Regions from separate parts of the Micromonospora sp. DT201 genome, predicted to be linked through region 2. Evidence: riboswitches for the same ligand, from Rfam matches in the RefSeq annotation. Region 2 holds a riboswitch; each other region holds the start of a gene.
The links. Region 2 has a riboswitch for cobalamin ahead of ACLQ28_RS17555 (CbtB domain-containing protein). Riboswitches for the same ligand answer to the same signal wherever they lie in the genome.
Positions count from the first base shown of each region.

Region 1: another riboswitch for cobalamin. It lies ahead of cobN (cobaltochelatase subunit CobN); the one in region 2 lies ahead of ACLQ28_RS17555 (CbtB domain-containing protein).
Region 3: another riboswitch for cobalamin. It lies ahead of ACLQ28_RS13895 (acyl-CoA thioesterase); the one in region 2 lies ahead of ACLQ28_RS17555 (CbtB domain-containing protein).

Region 1 covers NZ_JBNCKP010000004.1:335,880-341,463, reverse strand. Annotated here, with positions in the region: gene cobN (cobaltochelatase subunit CobN) at 1-2,918, opposite strand, end outside; cobalamin riboswitch at 3,229-3,405, opposite strand; gene ACLQ28_RS11055 (MBL fold metallo-hydrolase) at 3,733-4,440, shown strand; gene ACLQ28_RS11050 (hypothetical protein) at 4,452-4,787, opposite strand; gene ACLQ28_RS11045 (RNA polymerase sigma factor) at 4,923-5,498, shown strand; gene ACLQ28_RS11040 (hypothetical protein) at 5,491-5,584, shown strand, end outside.
Region 2 covers NZ_JBNCKP010000009.1:180,533-186,116, forward strand. Annotated here, with positions in the region: gene ACLQ28_RS17535 (GH92 family glycosyl hydrolase) at 1-658, shown strand, start outside; gene ACLQ28_RS17540 (phosphotransferase) at 753-1,412, shown strand; gene ACLQ28_RS17545 (histidine phosphatase family protein) at 1,428-2,024, opposite strand; gene ACLQ28_RS17550 (CbtA family protein) at 2,021-2,794, opposite strand; gene ACLQ28_RS17555 (CbtB domain-containing protein) at 2,785-2,988, opposite strand; cobalamin riboswitch at 3,022-3,174, opposite strand; gene ACLQ28_RS17560 (amidohydrolase family protein) at 3,407-4,285, shown strand; gene ACLQ28_RS17565 (ABC transporter permease) at 4,549-5,556, shown strand.
Region 3 covers NZ_JBNCKP010000006.1:112,218-117,801, forward strand. Annotated here, with positions in the region: gene ACLQ28_RS13880 (LutB/LldF family L-lactate oxidation iron-sulfur protein) at 1-941, shown strand, start outside; gene ACLQ28_RS13885 (LutC/YkgG family protein) at 938-1,552, shown strand; gene ACLQ28_RS13890 (hypothetical protein) at 1,602-2,276, opposite strand; gene ACLQ28_RS13895 (acyl-CoA thioesterase) at 2,502-2,948, opposite strand; cobalamin riboswitch at 3,142-3,355, opposite strand; gene ACLQ28_RS13900 (copper chaperone PCu(A)C) at 3,504-4,094, shown strand; gene ACLQ28_RS13905 (Dyp-type peroxidase) at 4,091-5,326, shown strand; gene ACLQ28_RS13910 (copper resistance CopC family protein) at 5,323-5,584, shown strand, end outside.

The sequences.
Region 1 (5,584 bases), on a different contig from region 2:
GCGAGGTCGGCGGCGACGTGCGCCCGCAGGTAGTTCTCCTCGTCCGGTTCGTCCAGGGCGGCGACCTGTCGGACGGCGTCGTCGAGCAGGGCCACGACATGCGGGAACGCGTCGCGGAAGAACCCGGAGATGCGCACGGTGACGTCGACGCGGGGCCGGCCCAGCTCGGCGGTCGACACCACCTCGATGCCGGTGACCCGCCGGGACCGGTCGTCCCAGACCGGCCGGCAGCCCAGCAACGCGAGCACCTCGGCGATGTCGTCGCCCTGGGTCCGCATGGCGCTGGTGCCCCACACGGTCAACCCCACCGAGCGGGGGTACGCCCCGGTGTCGGCGAGGTGCCGGGCCAGCAGGGAGTCGGCGAGGGCCACCCCGACGTCCCAGGCGTTGCGGCTGGGGATGGCCTTGGGGTCGACGGAGTAGAAGTTACGGCCGGTGGGCAGCACGTTGACCAGGCCACGGGTGGGTGAGCCGGACGGGCCGGGTGGCACGAACCGGCCGTCGAGCGCGCGGAGGGAGTTGGTCAACTCGTCGGTGGTCCGGTCCAGTCGGGGCACCAGCTCGGTGGCGGCGAAGTGCAGCACCGCGGCGACGTCCGGGATCGGCTGGCCGGTCACCTCCTCGACCACCGTGTCGACGGCGTCGGCGTCCCAGCCGAGCGTCTCCATGCCGATGACCAACCGCCGGGCGAGGGCCTCGATCAGGTCGACGGCGTCGGCGGCGGTGACGGCCGGCCCGTCCACCACGTCGGTCAACGCCGTCGGCAGCGCCAGTCGTTGTCCCGGTGACGCGAGCAGCGCCTGCTCATCGAGGGAGTACGCGACGGCGAGGGCCTGCCGCAGACCGGGCAGGGCACGCGCTCCGCCCCAGATCTGGGGGGCGCGCAACACCGCGAGGACCAGGTTGACCCTCGGCTCACCGGTGGGCGCGTCGGCGAGGATGTGCAGCCCGTCGCGGATCTGCACGTCCTTGACCTCGCAGAGGTACCCGTCGAGGTGCAGCACGAAGTCGTCGAAGTCGTCCGCGTCGGGCATCGCCTCGGCGTGCAGGTCGTGGTGCAGTTCGGCGGCGCGCACCAGGTCCCAGATCTGCGCCCGCACGGTGGGCACCTTGGCCGGGTCGAGGGCCTGCACGGTGGCGTACTCGTCGAGTAGTTGCTCCAGCTTGGCCAGGTCGCCGTAGGTTTCGGCGCGGGCCATCGGCGGTACCAGGTGGTCGATCACCACGGCGTGCGCCCGCCGCTTGGCCTGGGTGCCCTCGCCGGGGTCGTTGACGATGAACGGGTAGATCAGCGGCAGGTCACCGAGGACCGCGTCGGGTGCGCAGTCGGCGGCCAGGCCGAGGCCCTTGCCGGGCAGCCATTCCAGGGTGCCGTGCTTACCCAGGTGCACCACGGCGTCCGCGCCGAAGCCGCCGTCCGCGACGGGAGCGGCCAACCAGCGGTACGCGGCCAGATAGTGGTGGCTCGGCGGCAGGTCCGGGTCGTGGTAGATCGCGATCGGGTTCTCCCCGAAGCCGCGCGGCGGCTGGATCAGCAGCACCACGTTGCCGAAGCGCAGCCCGGCGAGCACGATGTCCCCGCTCTCGGTGTAGAGCTCACCGGGTGGCTCACCCCAGTGCTCCCGCATCCGCTCGCGCAGCTCGGCCGGGACCTGGTCGAACCAGCGCCGGTAGGTCTGCCCCGGAATCCGGGCCTCGGCGCCGGCCAACTGTTCCGGGGTGAGCCATTCCACGTCGTGACCACCGGCGGCGATCAACGCGTGGATCAACGCGTCCCCGTCGGTGGGTGGCGGCGCGTCGCCCAGGTCATAGCCGTCCTCGGCCAGCGCGGCAAACATCCGGACCGCCGAGACCGGGGTGTCCAGCCCGACGGCGTTGCCGACCCGGGAGTGCTTGGTGGGGTACGAGCTGAGCACCACGGCGACCCGCTTGTCGGGGTTGGGCAGGTACCGCAGCCGGGCGTGGCGCACCGCGATCCCGGCGACCCGGGCGGCCCGCTCGGGGTCGGCGGCGTAGACCGAGAGACCGTCCGAGTCGATCTGCTTGAACGAGAACGGCACGGTGATGATCCGGCCGTCGAACTCGGGGATGGCCACCTGCATCGCCGCGTCCAACGGGGACAGCCCAGCGTCGCTTCCGGCCCACTGCGCCTGGGTGCTGGTCAGGCAGAGTGCCTGGATGATCGGCACCTCCAGGGAGGCCAGGGCGCCGACGTCCCAGGCGTCCTCGTCGCCGCCTCCGGAGGCGTCCGCGGCGACCGCGCCGCCGGCCGCGAGCACGGTGACCAGCAGCGCGTCGCAGCGGGTGAAGAGTTCGAGCGGACCGGCGTTCGCGGTCAGCCCGCGCAGCGAGCCGCAGAAGATCGGCAGCGGGTTGCCGCCGGCTTTGTGGACCGCGTCGGCGAGCACGTCGACGAAATCGGTGTTGCCAGCGAGGGCGTGCGCCCGGTAGAAGACGATCCCCACGGTCGGCTGCTCCGGAATGGTGGGGTACTCGCGGTGGACGCCGTACGCCGGAGTCGGTGCGGGTGGGGCGAACCCCTCGCCGGTGAGCAGCACCGTGTCGGACAGGAACCGGGCCATCTGCCCAAGGTTGTCCGGCCCGCCCTCGACCAGGTACGCCAGCGCCTGGGTGACGACCCCGGACGGCACGGTGGAGATGGCCATCAGCTCCGCGTCGGGTAGCGCCTCGCCGCCGAGCACGACCGTCGGGACGCCGCTGGCGAGTACCGCGGCGAGGCCGTCCGGCCACGCCTGCCGACCCCCAAGGAGGCGTACGACGACGAGGGCGACCCCGTCGAGCAGGGCGGGCACCTCGTCGGCGGTGACCCGCGCGGGGTTGGCCAGCCGGTAGTCGGCGCCGCTGGCGCGGGCGGCCAGCAGGTCGGTGTCGGCGGTGGAGAGCAACAGGATGCGCACGGCGGGCTCCGGGAGGTGACGCCCTGGCCACCACGGGGGTGACCTGGACGATGCGAGTGGGTGCGGCGTCAGCCGGTACGACAGCCGGGCGGCCGGCTCACCGACGCGGGCGTCGGGGCCGTTCAGCGCCGGGCGCGCAGCTCAGCGGGACCGGTGGCGGACAACCTGGGGCGCGCCGAAGCGACCGGCCCGGAGAACGCGGGCGCGGTCGGTCACGGGCGCGGTGCAGCGCTGACTGTGCGGGCCATGACGGTGTCCGTCGATGAATGAGACGCCGTGCGTCATCGGGTCCTCCTCGGGTGTCCACGCCCTGGGGTACGTCCCGACGGCCGAAGTATCCTGGCTTCCGGATCGACGCTCTCCCCCGGCCTTCCAACCGCAGACACACGGCCGTGACTCACGAGGGGGGATCGCTCCCCGGTGACAGTGGCGGGACCGCGTCGGAATTGCACCGACTTCCTTCACTGCCGTCAGGCCGCGAATGCTGCCACACCGCTGCGCCGCCGGTCAACGCCGACCCCCGCACCACCGAGCAAGACACATTCATCGATGACTGGTGATTGGTTCGCTCGCAAAACCGGCCCGCGTAAGACCCCGGGTCCATGTGGCGCACCCTTTGCTCTGCTTCAGCGGAGGCAACAGTGGCGACACCTTTTCGTTGCCTCCGTGGAAGCAGAGCAAAGGGTGCGTACACGTACCTTGGCCTGCGCCGATCGCCTGACGGGGCGGTGACAGGCGGCCCGGTCACCTAGGATCGACGATCGCCGGGACCAGCGTCCGCGATCAATGTCGGGGGTCGATCACCATCGTCGCCATGCAGTTCCGCCACCTCGCCGGCCGGGTCTGGCTCTGTCCGGGCAATCCCGACCCGGAGGCGGTCCAGGCCGGTGTCGCCGTCGTCGCCGACGAACGCGGCAGTGTGATGATCGACGCCGGGCAGAGCCCTGCGCACGCCCGCGAGATCCAGGCCGCGCTGACTGCCGCCGGGCTACCCCAGCCGCGATGGCTCGTCTACACCCACCACCACTGGGACCATGTCTGGGGCGCCTGCGCCTGGCAAGGGGTCGAGATCGTCGGGCACGAAACGGCCGTGATGCTCCTTCGCGCCGAGGCCGCCCGACCGTGGAGTCACCACTATCTGGACGAGCAGGTACGCGCCAATCCCCGCCTCGGCCCGAGCTTCCGGGCCCGGGCACGCGCGGTGGACTCCTGGGAGGATCTCGTCGTCCTGCCGCCGACCCGGACCTTCACCGACGTGGACGAGTTGCCGGTCGGGGTTCGGCTACGCCACGTCGGCGGCGGGCACGCGCCGGACTCGACAGTCGTGCTGGTGCCCGACTCGGGCGTCATGCTGCTGGGTGACTGCTTCTACCCGCCACCGGCGCACCTGCGCCGACCCGAGGACGGCCTCGACCTGGGCCTGGTCCGGCGACTGCTCGACGACGACTACCACTGGTACGTCTCCAGCCACGCCGAGCCGACGACACTCGAGCAGGCCCGCTCTGCCGTCGACGCGGCCTGAGCAGGCGAGGCTCAGCGGGCGTGGCGTTCCGGGTGTGCTCGGTTCCACACCCGCATCCGCTCCGGGTAACCGGTGCGCGCCGCCTCGTACAGCGGCACCGCGTGCTTGCGGGCGATGGCCCCCGCCGCGCGTGGCGTGCCGGTACGGCGACGGATCCACTCGCCGTCGTGGGCGATCGCCACCACGGTGGTGTCCGTCGCGGTGGTCTCCGGCTCCAGGTAGAACTCGACCCCGCGCCGAGAGGCGACGAACGTCTCCAGCGCGGCGAGATCGTCCCGGGTCGCCTCCCGGTCCAGCTTCGTCGGGGTCGCCTCGGCACCCCGTGACCGGCGGTTGAACCAGCTCATGCCCAGCCCCTCTCCTCGACGCCCCTCCAGTGCAGCACCGGTTCCTGGCAATACGCTGCACGCCGGGTGGGAGACGGCTGACCCGATTTCGTCACCCGAGGCTGGAACCCGCAGAGCGTGAGCGGTGTCATGGGTGTGACCGGAACGGAGGTTCCCCTGGACGACGACGCACTCGTCACCCGCGCTCGGGCAGGTGACCTGGAGGCGTACGACCTCCTGGTCGCCCGACACACCGCGTCCGCGTACCGGACGGCGGTGCTGCTTGGCGCGGGCTCGGACTCCGAGGACGTCACCCAGGAGGCGTTCGTGAAGGCGTACCGCAAGCTGTCCCGTTACCGGGGCGAGTCGTCGTTCCGGTCCTGGCTGCTCGCGATCGTCGCCAACGAGACCCGCAACCTGCACCGGTCCCGTGGGCGGCGCGACGGTCTCGTCCTGCGGGCCGCCGTGGCGAACCCGACGTCGGAGATCGCCGAGGACGGGGCCGTCAGCGCGGTCCTCGCCGGGGAGCGCCGCACCGCGCTGGTCGAGGCCCTGCGTCAACTGCCGGTACGCGATCGCGAGGTGATCGTCTGCCGGTTCTTCCTTGACCTCAGCGAGGAGGAGACGGTGGCGGCGCTGGGCTGGCCCCGAGGCACGGTGAAGTCGCGCACGTCCCGGGCCCTGGCGAAGCTTCGCGGCCTCCTCGACCGGGAGGAGGTCCGGTATGGGTGACCTCGAACGGGAACTGCGCGACCTGTCCGCCTGGTTGGAGACACCCGACCCGCCCGACGTGAGCGCACGCGTGCGCGTACGGCTCA
Region 2 (5,584 bases):
CACCTATGCGCGGGAGGGCACCTACACGGTGCGCGTCACCGCGTGGGACACGCAGTCGAGCAGCATCAGGGCGTTCACCGTGACCGTGGTACGTGGCAGGTCCCAGCCGGCGATCGAACTGTCGGCCGCCAGCACCGTCACCACTGGTGAGGCGATCACCGTCGACGGCAGCGGGTTCGCCGCCGGCGAGCAGGTGACCGTCACTGTCGGCACCAACCCGGCACGGACCACGAAGGTCGAGGCTTCCGCGGCAGGCACGGTGCGGGCTTCGGTCGCGACGTCCGGTGACGCGCAGCCTGGCCGGTACGCCGTCACCGCAACGGGAGCGTCCTCCCGTATCCCGGCGACGGCCACCGTCCAGGTGACCGCGCCAACGGAGGTGCCGACCTACCAGCCGAGGGTGGCGCTGACGACCACCTCGGGGCCGCGCGCCAGGACGATCACGATCGACGGTTCCGGGTTCGCCCCGAACGAGGCGGTCACGATCACCTTCGGGAACGGTCTCGCGGTCAGCACCGTGCGCACGAATGGTGACGGTGTCATCTCCGGCGCGACGGTCAGCGTCCCGGGCGTGGCGAAGGCGGGCGCGACCAGCGTCACGCTGAACGGTGCTACGTCGGCGACGAAGGTGTCCCGACCGTTCACCGTAACCGGCTAGAACTGCTGCCCTAGTGCAGCCGTGTTGGGCGGGCCGTGCTCACGGCCCGCCCAACACGGGGGGCGGAAATGATTGCCTGTTAGCGTCGGCTGCCGTGGCCGATCTCGCACTGCTCGCGTCCGGGCGCGACGCCGATGTCTTCGCGCTCGACGAGTCGAGGGTGCTGCGCCACTACCGCCAGGGCGGGGACACCGCCCCGGAGGCGGAGGTGATGGCGTACGTCGCCGCCGCCGGTTACCCGGTCCCGGCCGTGTACGCCGTCGACGGCCCTGACCTGGTGCTCGAACGACTCGACGGCGAGACTCTCCTGGACGCGCTGCTCGCCGGCCACATGGACGTCGGCGCTGCCGCCGAGCTGCTCGTCGACCTGCACGACCGCCTCCACCGCCTGCCGGCTCGGTTCAGTGCCGAGCCGACGGACCGCGTCCTGCACCTGGACCTGCACCCGCAGAACGTCATGCTGACCTCGCACGGGCCTGTGGTGATCGATTGGCGCAACGCCGCCGAGGGGCCGGCTGACCTGGACGTTGCCATGACCGCCCTGATCTTTGCCGAGGTGGCGGTCAGCCTGGACGCGCAGCTCGCCGACTTCGCCCGGGAGGGCCTCGACGCCTTCCAACAGCGGGCGACGCCACCGCGTGCCAGCCAACTGCGAAGCGCGCTGGGCCTGCGCCGGGTCAACCCCACACTCTCCGTCGACGAGAAAACTGCCCTGGACCGCGCGGCTGCCCTGGTCCACACCCGCGCAGGCTGACCCGCAGGTAGCCGCTCAGCCTGCTCGCGGTGCGGTCAGTCGTAACTGCCACCGCGCGCCCTGGCTGGTGAGCCGGACCACCGCCAACGGCTCCACGTCGACCTGCCGGTACGTCGCGATCGGCAGGTCGAGAGCGTGGACGATCGCGACCCGGATCACCAGCGGGTGGGTGACCGTGATGATTCGCTGGCCTCGCGCGCGCTGCCCGTCCAGCCAGCGACCCACCCGGTCCCGCACCGCCGCGACGGATTCGCCTCCATGAGGCGCGGAGTCCGGCGTGGACAGCCACTCGTGCAAGGCCTGCGGCTGTTCGACGGCGATCTCCTCGAACGACCGTCCGGTCCAGTCGCCGTAGTCACAGTCGGCCAACGCGGCGTCGATGGTGGGCCGCAGACCGAAGGCGTAGGCGGTCTGGGTGGCCGCTGCCGCTGGACTCGACAGGCACGCATCGTCGACGGACAAATGCCCGCGTCGGCCCGACTCGACGCGCGCCTGGGCGAGGGCGGCCCGCAGGCCGCCCTCGTCCAAGCCGTCGTCCGTCCCGCCGAAACGGGCCCGCCGCAGGGCGGTGGTGTGACCGTGGGCGACCAGCCGGAGGCTGGTGGGGGTCACGTGCTCGGAAGCGCGGCGGCAGCCCGACGACGCCGGTCCTGGTGCATCAGCGCCGCGAACAGCAGGCCGATCCCAGTCCAGAGCACCACCTGGGTGCCGAGAGAGGCGAGCCGGAAATCCCACAGCAGAGTTGCGGGGAAGTCGGCCGGAACCTCCTGGAAGGACGGCATCACCACGTAGGACACCACGGTGACCAGCAGGAACCCTGCGGCGGCCGCAGCGGCGCGCTGCCACGTCGGCGCCTCGTTGCCGACCGCCCGATAGCCCAGCGAGCCCGCCCACACCGCCACCAGGCCGAGCACCACCATCAGCAGATAGGTGACGGTGCGCTGGTTGATGGTGGCCGGGTCGCCAACGGCCGGGGGATTCGCCGGATACTTCAAAAACGGCACGATCACTGCGCCGAGCAGTGCCGCGCCGGCCAGCAGCAGGCCCGACCGGCCGTCGTCGTAGGTCCGACGTCGACGGGACAGCAGGACGTACGCCGTAGCCAGCAGGCCGCCCATCGCGGCGCCGAACAGGCCGGTGGCGAGGAACAGACCACCGCGCTGACCAGTCCGGCTGACCAGGGCGTCCTCGTGATCGTGCCCACCGGCTGCGGGCTCGGAATGCGCCGCCGCCGCTTCCTCGATGGCGATGGCCGCCTCGACCTGTGGTTCGCCGGCGACGTACGCGAACGTCCCCGCGATCAGGCCGGCGATCAGGCCGGCGAGCAGCCCACGGACGAGGACGGTGACGAACGGGGGAGCAGTGGTGGATGTCAGTGGCACGGGACGCCCAGCAGGTGCCGACCGTCGTGCATCAGCTCGTGCAGGTACATGCCACTGCGCGAGACCGCCCCCTGATCGAAGGCGACGAGGTAGGCAAGCAGGCTGAGCGCAACGACGGTCGCCAGGACGATCCACAAGAGACGAGTGGTGTCAGCGGGACGCACCATCGGCTGGCTGGAAGTAGAACTAGACATGAAACACGAACCTCCCCGGGGATGACGCGTCCCCATTGCAAGGCTGCGGACGACCGAGTGTCCTGGCTCGCGGGCCCAATGAGCTGGGAAACCGCTTACAGTGGCGCGACCGCGCCGGATTCAAACCGGCTTCCCTCGCGTCGCCGCAGATAGTGGGTCGACGGTATCGGTGCCGCCTCAGGCGGTCAACCCAGCCCGGCAAGCCCGGACCTGCGATGCGGATACTATCGACAAGGCTGGATGTTAAAGATACGATGCTTGATTGCGCTGACGCACACATCCCGCGACCCATGGGCGGCCTGTTACCGCTAACATGGGCAATCTGCCGGGTCGGGTCTGAAACACCGGGCCGACCCGGACATCTGACCAATGAGTGGGCGGGGTGTGGGGTGTACGTGAGCGTGCCAGGGCGTGTCCGATGACGACCAACGAGCCGGCGCTGGGACCGGACATCGTTGACGCGCACCATCACCTCTGGGTCCGGGCACGGCACCCGCAGCCCTGGATCGATCCGCACACCATGGCCGCGATCGACGATGATTTCACGCCTCTCGATCTCGCCCCGGCGGCCCAGGCTGCCGGCGTCACCCAGACCGTCGTCGTGCAGTCCGTCGCTTCCCGGACGGAGACGCCCGAGTTGCTGGGCATCGCGGCCGACGATCCCCTCATCGCCGGGGTCGTCGGCTGGGTCGACCTCACCGCTGACGACGTCGGCGTTCGCCTCGACCGACTTCGGGCGGCACGGGGCGGAGACTGGTTGGTCGGGATCCGCCACCTCGTCCAATCCGAACCTGACCCGGCGTACCTCGACCGCCCGGACGTCCGGCGGGGCATCGCCGCGGTCGGCGCGGCCGGCCTCGCCTTCGACCTGCTGGTGCGCGACCACCAACTGCCGGCGGCGACTCGGCTCGTCCGCGATCTGCCCCAGATGCGGTTCGTCCTGGACCACCTCGGCAAACCGTCGCTCGGGCACGCAGGCCTCGGCACCTGGCCCCGTGACCTGCGTGCGCTCGCTGCCGAGCCCAACACCACGGCGAAGCTCTCCGGCCTGGTGACCGAGGTGGACGGCCCGTCCTGGTCGACGGCCGATCTGCGGCCCGCCGTCGAGCACGCGCTCGACGTGTTCGGCCCGGACCGGCTGATGTTCGGCTCGGACTGGCCGGTGTGTCTGCTCGCCACCTCGTACACCCGCTGGGTCGACGCCCTCACCGACCTGCTGGACCCGCTCCGCGACGACGAGCGTGCGGCGATCTGGCGAGAGACCGCCCGTGGGGCGTACCAGTTGAAGGCGTCGTGACGCCGCGGGGGCGCGCGGCCTGACGGGTCGGAAGCCCTCCCGCGCCTGGGCCTGCCGATCGGCTGAAGGTTGCGCCCGTTTGATCAGACGTATGGCCCTCATGGATGGTTCGGATCTCGATCACAAAACATGCCCGAAAGACCTTGGCAACATGTGTCGATGCGTGGCAAGGTAACGCCTGATCGAGGGAAACATCCGACCTATCTTGTACGGGCGGTGCGGGCATGTCTCTTACGGGCGGTGCGGGCATGAGAGGTCCGACGATGACTACCGTCGAGGCGACCGCCGGCACGCAGCGCGGTGATCTCAGCGATTGGTTCCGGGAACGGATCTCCCATGCCGTCTCCGAGCTGACCGCCGCGACCGCGCTCGTCGTCCTGTTCATCGCGTTGACGATCGCCAGTCCCTACTTCCTGACGGCGGACAACCTCTTCAACATCGGGGCGCAGACCGCGGTGATCGCCATCATCGCCACGGCGCAGACGATGGTGATCATCACGAAGGGCATCGACCTGTCCGTGGGGTCGGTCGCCGCGCTTGCCGGCGTCGCGGGGGCGATGGTCGTCCGCGACCTCGGCTTCTCGCTCTGGGCGGCGACGGCCGTCGCGATCGGCGTCGGCGCGCTGGCCGGGCTGCTGAACGGCCTGCTGGTGACGGTGGCCCGGATTCCGCCGTTCATCGCGACGCTGGGGACGATGTCCGTGGGTCGCGGTCTCGTCTTCATCATCACCGGAGCGGTCGGCGTCTACGGCCTGCCCCGCTCCTTCCAACTGCTCGGCAACGGGGAGATCGTCGGCATTCCGTTCGCCGTGGTGATCACCGTCCTCGTCGCCGTCGGGGTTGCCTTCCTGCTCTCCCAGACGCGCTTCGGCCAGCACACCTACGCGATGGGCTCCAACCTGGAGGCGGCCCGCCGCTCCGGCATCGGGGTGCGGCGTCACCTGACCGGGGTGTACGTGCTGGCGGGTGTGCTGGTCGGGCTGGGCGGCATGATCGCCGCGTCCCGGGTCAACTCCGGCCAGCCGAACTACGGGATCTCGCTGGAGCTCGATGTCATCGCCGCCGCGGTCATCGGTGGTGCCAGCCTCTTCGGGGGCCAGGGCCGGATCGTGGGGACCATCATCGGTGCGTTCCTCATCGCCCTGGTGCGCAACGGCGCGGTCCTGCTCGACATCAGCATCCACTACCAGCAGGTGATCGTCGGCCTGATCATCTGGGCCGCCGTCTACTTCGACCAGTACCGCCGTCGGCGGCTGGAAGCACGGGGTTGACATGCCATTCCGAGAGTCCGAACGAGGA
Region 3 (5,584 bases), on a different contig from region 2:
ACTACAACCGGGCGCAGATCCGGGAGATCTTCCAGCGTCGAATGCCCGACGCCCCCGCCGACCTCAGCGACGAGCCGGCGGCACTGGCCGAGGCGGCACGCGCCCATCTGCGTCGACGTTTCCTCTCGGCTCGGGTCGCCGTGTCCGGCGCCAACTTCGCCATCGCCGACACCGGCACGCTTGTGGTGGTGGAATCCGAAGGCAACGGGCGAATGTGCCTCACCCTCCCGGAGACGCTGATCAGCGTCGTTGGCGTCGAGAAGCTGCTACCGACCTTCAGCGACCTGGAGGTCTTCCTGCAACTGCTGCCGCGATCCTCCACCGGCGAGCGGATGAACCCGTACACCTCGACGTGGACCGGCGTCACCCCGGGCGACGGCCCTCAGGCCGTGCACATCGTGCTCGTCGACAATGGCCGGTCCGCGGTGCTCGCCGACCCGGTCGGGCGGCCGGCGCTGTCCTGCATCCGCTGCTCGGCGTGCCTCAACGTCTGCCCGGTGTACGAGCGGGCCGGCGGGCACGCGTACGGCTCGGTGTATCCGGGGCCGATCGGCGCGATCCTGTCACCCCAGCTGACCGGCGTGGCCGACAACGCGTCCCTGCCGTACGCGTCGACCCTCTGCGGCGCCTGCTACGACGTGTGCCCCGTGAAGATCAACATTCCGGAGATCCTGGTCCACCTCCGCCAGCAGGCGCCGCATCCGATGGCTGAACAGGCCACCATGCGCGTCCTGGCGTGGGTCATGCGCAGCCCCCGGCGATGGGCCGCCGCCCTGCGCCTGGCCCGGGTCGGCGCGGGACCCCTCGGGGCGTACCGCGAGCGACGCACCGGCGCTCGTACGCTGCGCAAGCTCCCCTGGCCCGCCTCGGCGTGGACTCGGTCGCGGGACCTACCGCTACCCGCGCCGCAGACCTTCCGTGAATGGTGGGAGAAGCAGTGACCGCACGTGATGAGATCCTGGCGCGGCTCCGGACGGCCCTGGCCGACAGCCCGCCGCCGGTGGAGGTGCCCCGTCGATACCGCCGGGTCGACGATCGCCGCGACCTGATCGAGGTTGTGGTCGACCGGCTGGAGGACTACCGGGCAGTCGTCCATCGCGGCATCGACGCTCTCCCCGGGCTGCTGGCCGAGGTTGACCGGCTCGCCGTACCCACCGACATCCCCGCCGATTGGCTCGCCGATTACGCCGGGCAGGTCCACCGCGACGCTCCCCCACTGTCACCGGCCCAGCTCGACGACATGGACGCGGTCCTGACCGGCTGCGCCGTGGTGGTCGCCGACACGGGCACCATCATCCTCGACGCCGGCCCGGCGCAGGGACGGCGGGCACTCACCCTGGTGCCTGACCGGCACATCTGCGTCGTCCGTACCGACCAGGTCGTCGGCCTGCTGCCGGAGGCGCTGACCCGGCTGGACCCACGCGCGCCGCAGACCTGGATCTCGGGCCCGTCCGCGACCAGCGACATCGAGCTCAACCGGGTTGAGGGGGTGCACGGCCCACGCCGGCTGGAAGTCGTCCTGGTCGGTCTCGACGGCGATCCCACCGGTTAACGCACGCCCGATTCGGCCTTCCGAGAGGCGGAGAGGACGGCGGTCGCGGTCATGCCACGGCCCGCCGTCGCCGCAGCTGCCGCGACACCAGCACCGCCCCGATCGCGACCAGCAGCGCACCGCCACCGAGGGCGGCGATCTGCACGGCAGCACTACGGCCGGGGCTGATGCCGCCCGCAGCCGGCGCGCCGGCAAGGGTCCAGTCGTGGGAGTCCTCACCCGGGCCGTACACCGCGCGTTGTCCGTTGGGACCGGTGGCCATCGAACGGTACGCGGGATTGAGGTCGGTGAGCATCCGCACCACGACGGTGACCGTGTCGACCGGCCCTGGGCAGGTGTAGTCAACGGTCACGCCGGTCCTCGCCAGGGCTTTCGGCTCTGCGACAGCGCCCAGGCAGCGCCGCGCGCCGTCAGCCACCGTGATCTGCTTGAGCAGGTACGCGGAGAACTGCTCGGACGATGCGAGCACCGCCGGATCCGTCGTTCGGTAGTCGACCGCCCCGTCGAGCAGGACGCGGTCGGGTGGCAGCAGGCCGAGCGAGACTCCGAGCAGCGTCAGGTCGTCCGGCCCGCCGACGCGCCACCGCACCCGTACGACCTCCGGCCGCTGGTCGTCGCGCGCGACGGTCACGGTCTGCGGATCGCCGGACGGATGCGCCGCCGCCGGGGCCGGCAGGGCCAGGACAGCCGCGGTGACGGCGAACGTCGCCAGCGGGAGTGCCATCACCGTGCTTCGTCGACGACGTCTGGGCAGGGACAAGAAACGCTCCGGGATTGCGGCTACAGGATTCGCGCCCCACCTTGCCGAACGGTCGGAAACGGGCAGGCCCGGGCGGGTGTTCGCCATCGGGCCACGACGTGAACAGTTTGTTGATCAAGTGGGTGAGCCGCGTCGACGCTCCGGCGGGGAAGCCTTCCAGGCGGGGCGATCCTCGGGTCCGCGACGAACTCAGCTCTCCTCCGCGCCGTCGAGCAGCGCCCGACGCAGGGCCAGCCGGTGCTCCCGGCGGATCTCCGCCTCCCGGTATCGTCGCCGGTCCCCGTCCGTCTCGGGGAGCAGCGGCGGCACCGTACGAGGCTGGCCGTCGTCGTCGATGGCGACCATGACCAGGTGGGCGGTGGCCACGTCGGTGGGCGGCACCGCCCGGTCCCACCGGTCGGCGGTCACCTTGACGGCCACCTCCATCGAGCTGCGGCCCGCCCAGGTGATCCGGGCGTCGACGTGCACGACGTCACCGACCCGCACCGCGCGCAGGAACGCGGTCTCGTCGATGGCGGCGGTCACCGCCGGCCCATCGGAATGGCGAGCGGCGACAACACCGGCGACAGAGTCGATGAGGTTGAGGATCCGGCCACCGTGCACCGTACCCATCAGGTTGGTGTGGTGCTGGTCCATGATCTGCGACAGGGTCAGGTGCGACGCCGACGGCGCCCGGCCGGCGATCGTGGTGGTGTCGTGCACAGCGGTAGTCCGTCCCTCGGGAATTCACACCACCGGAACGCGAGCACACGCTGACGAGGACGCGCCCGCACCACACGCGGAACGTCACCCGCTCAGCCCACCCGCGAGGCCGACGGCAGCGCACACGGTTGTGTACGCGGCGCCGGCAGGTCTTCGGACTCGCGGGCCTGACCGGTCGTGCCGGTCCCCTACTGGCCGTCGCTTCCCGGGCCGCTGGCCCAGTGCTGATGACGGCGGTCGTTCCCACTCACCGCTGCGGGGCAGTCCCGGATTTCCACCGGGTTCCCTCTTACGACGCCCGGCCAGTCACGACCGGGCGAACCAGCGCCGCCCGGAGCATAGCCGGTCCGGGAAGGTGTCCCTCACCGGCAGCGATCCCCCAGCGTCGGCACCGGAACGGGTCGCCCCACGAGCCCTGTGCCCGCCGGAACTTTTCACCTGGTGTGACCGACCACCCGGACGCCATACCCGTCATCGAAGGGATCGTTCATGCCCAGCACCACCCTCGCCGGCCGGCACCTCCGTTCGGCCGCCGTGATCGCCACCGCGGTACTCCTGGCCGCCGGCGTCGCGGCCTGTGGGTCGTCCGAAGACTCGCCGTCGGCTGCCCCGAGCCCGTCGGCGGTGGCGTCGGCAGGCGCGACCACAGGGGTGGTCGGCATCCGTGACCCGTGGGTGAAGGCCGCCGACAAGGGCATGACGGCAGCGTTCGGCACCCTGGTCAACGACGCGGACACCGATGTCACCATCACCGGCGCATCCACCGAGGTCTCGCCGATGGAGCTGCACGAGATGGCCATGAAGGACGGAAAAATGGTCATGCAGGCCAAGCCGGGCGGCATCGTGATCAAGGCGAAGAGCACCCATGTCCTTGAGCCCGGCGGCGACCACCTGATGCTGATGGAGGTGAAGCAGCCGGTGCGGGCCGGCGACGAGCTGACCTTCACGCTCACGTTCACCGACGGCAGGACCCAGACGTTCTCCGCGGTGGCCAAGCCGTTCACCGGTGCCCAGGAAAGCTACGCGCCCGGCCACGGGGCGAGCCCGATGCCGGGGATGAGCATGAGCCCCGCCTCATGACCTCGCAACCCACGTTCCGTCCGGTGAGCAGGCGTGGCCTGTTCACCGGCGGGGCGCTCGCCGCTGGAGGTGCCCTCGCCGGTGTGGCCGGCGTCGCCACGATCGGGACCGAACGGTCCGGGGACAGCGGGCCGACCGAGGCTGCGCTGGTCAGCGCTGTCGGCACCATGGTCGAGCCGTTTCACGGGCCCCGACAGAGCGGCGTCGCCACCGAACCGCAGGCGCACGCGTCGTTCGTGGCGCTCACCCTGCGGGCCGACACCGGCCGGGCCGAGGTGGGTCGGATGCTGCGGCTGCTGACCGATGACGCGGCCCGGCTCACCCAGGGCCGGCCAGCGCTGGCCGACACCGAAGCCGAGCTCGGGCTGCTGCCCGCACGGCTGACCGTGACCTTCGGCTTCGGCCCTGGCCTCTACCATGCAGCAGGCGTCGACGACCGGCGGCCGACATCGGTCACCGACCTGCCTCCGTTCCGCATCGACCGGCTCCAACCGGCCTGGTCGGGTGGTGACCTCCTGCTGCAGATCTGCGCGGACGACGCGATCACCGTGGCGCACGCCCAACGAGTTCTACTCAAGGACAGCCGGCCCTTCGCCACCGTCCGGTGGGTGCAGCAAGGCTTTCGCCGCAGCCCCGGCGTCGAGCCGGGCGGGCACACCCAACGCAACCTGTTCGGCCAACTCGACGGCACCGCCAACCCGCGAGCCGGGACACCGTTGGACACCGCCGTCTGGGTGTCCGACGGGCCAGCCTGGCTGCGCGACAGCACGACCCTGGTGGTACGACGGATCAGCATGAACCTGGAGACCTGGGATCTGCTCGGTCGCACCGATCGCGAAGTCGCCGTCGGCCGTCGCCTCGACACCGGCGCCCCGCTCACCGGCACCGCCGAACACGACGAACCCGACTTCGCCGCCACCGACACCGACGGCCTCACCGTCATCCCCGACTTTTCCCACCTGACCCGCGCCCACGTCACCGACGACCGGCAGAAGATCCTGCGCCGGCCCTACAACTACGACGGCGTGCCGACAGCGGAGGGCCACGCCGACAGCGGCCTGATCTTCACCTCCTACCAGGCGGACATCGCCCGGCAGTTCCTGCCGATCCAACGCCGGCTGGCCGACCGGGATCTGCTCAACGAATGGACCACCCCGATCGGGTCCGCCGCCTTCGCCATCCCTCCCGGCTGTCAGCCAGACGGTTGGATCGGCGAGCAGGTGATCGGATGACCCACACCGTACGGCTCGGCGTCGCGGCGTTCACCGCCCTGCTGGCACTGCTCGTCCCCGCTGGCCCGGCGTGGGCGCACAACACACTCCGGTCCTCGTCGCCGGCCCGGGACGCGACCCTGGCCAGCGCGCCGACCGAGGTCTCACTCGTTTTCAGGCAGCAGCTCGACCCCGCGTTCGCCACGGTCGTGCTCACCGACACCGCCAAGCGCAGGATTCCCACGGGCGACCCGGTGGTCGTCGGTGCGAAGAGCACGA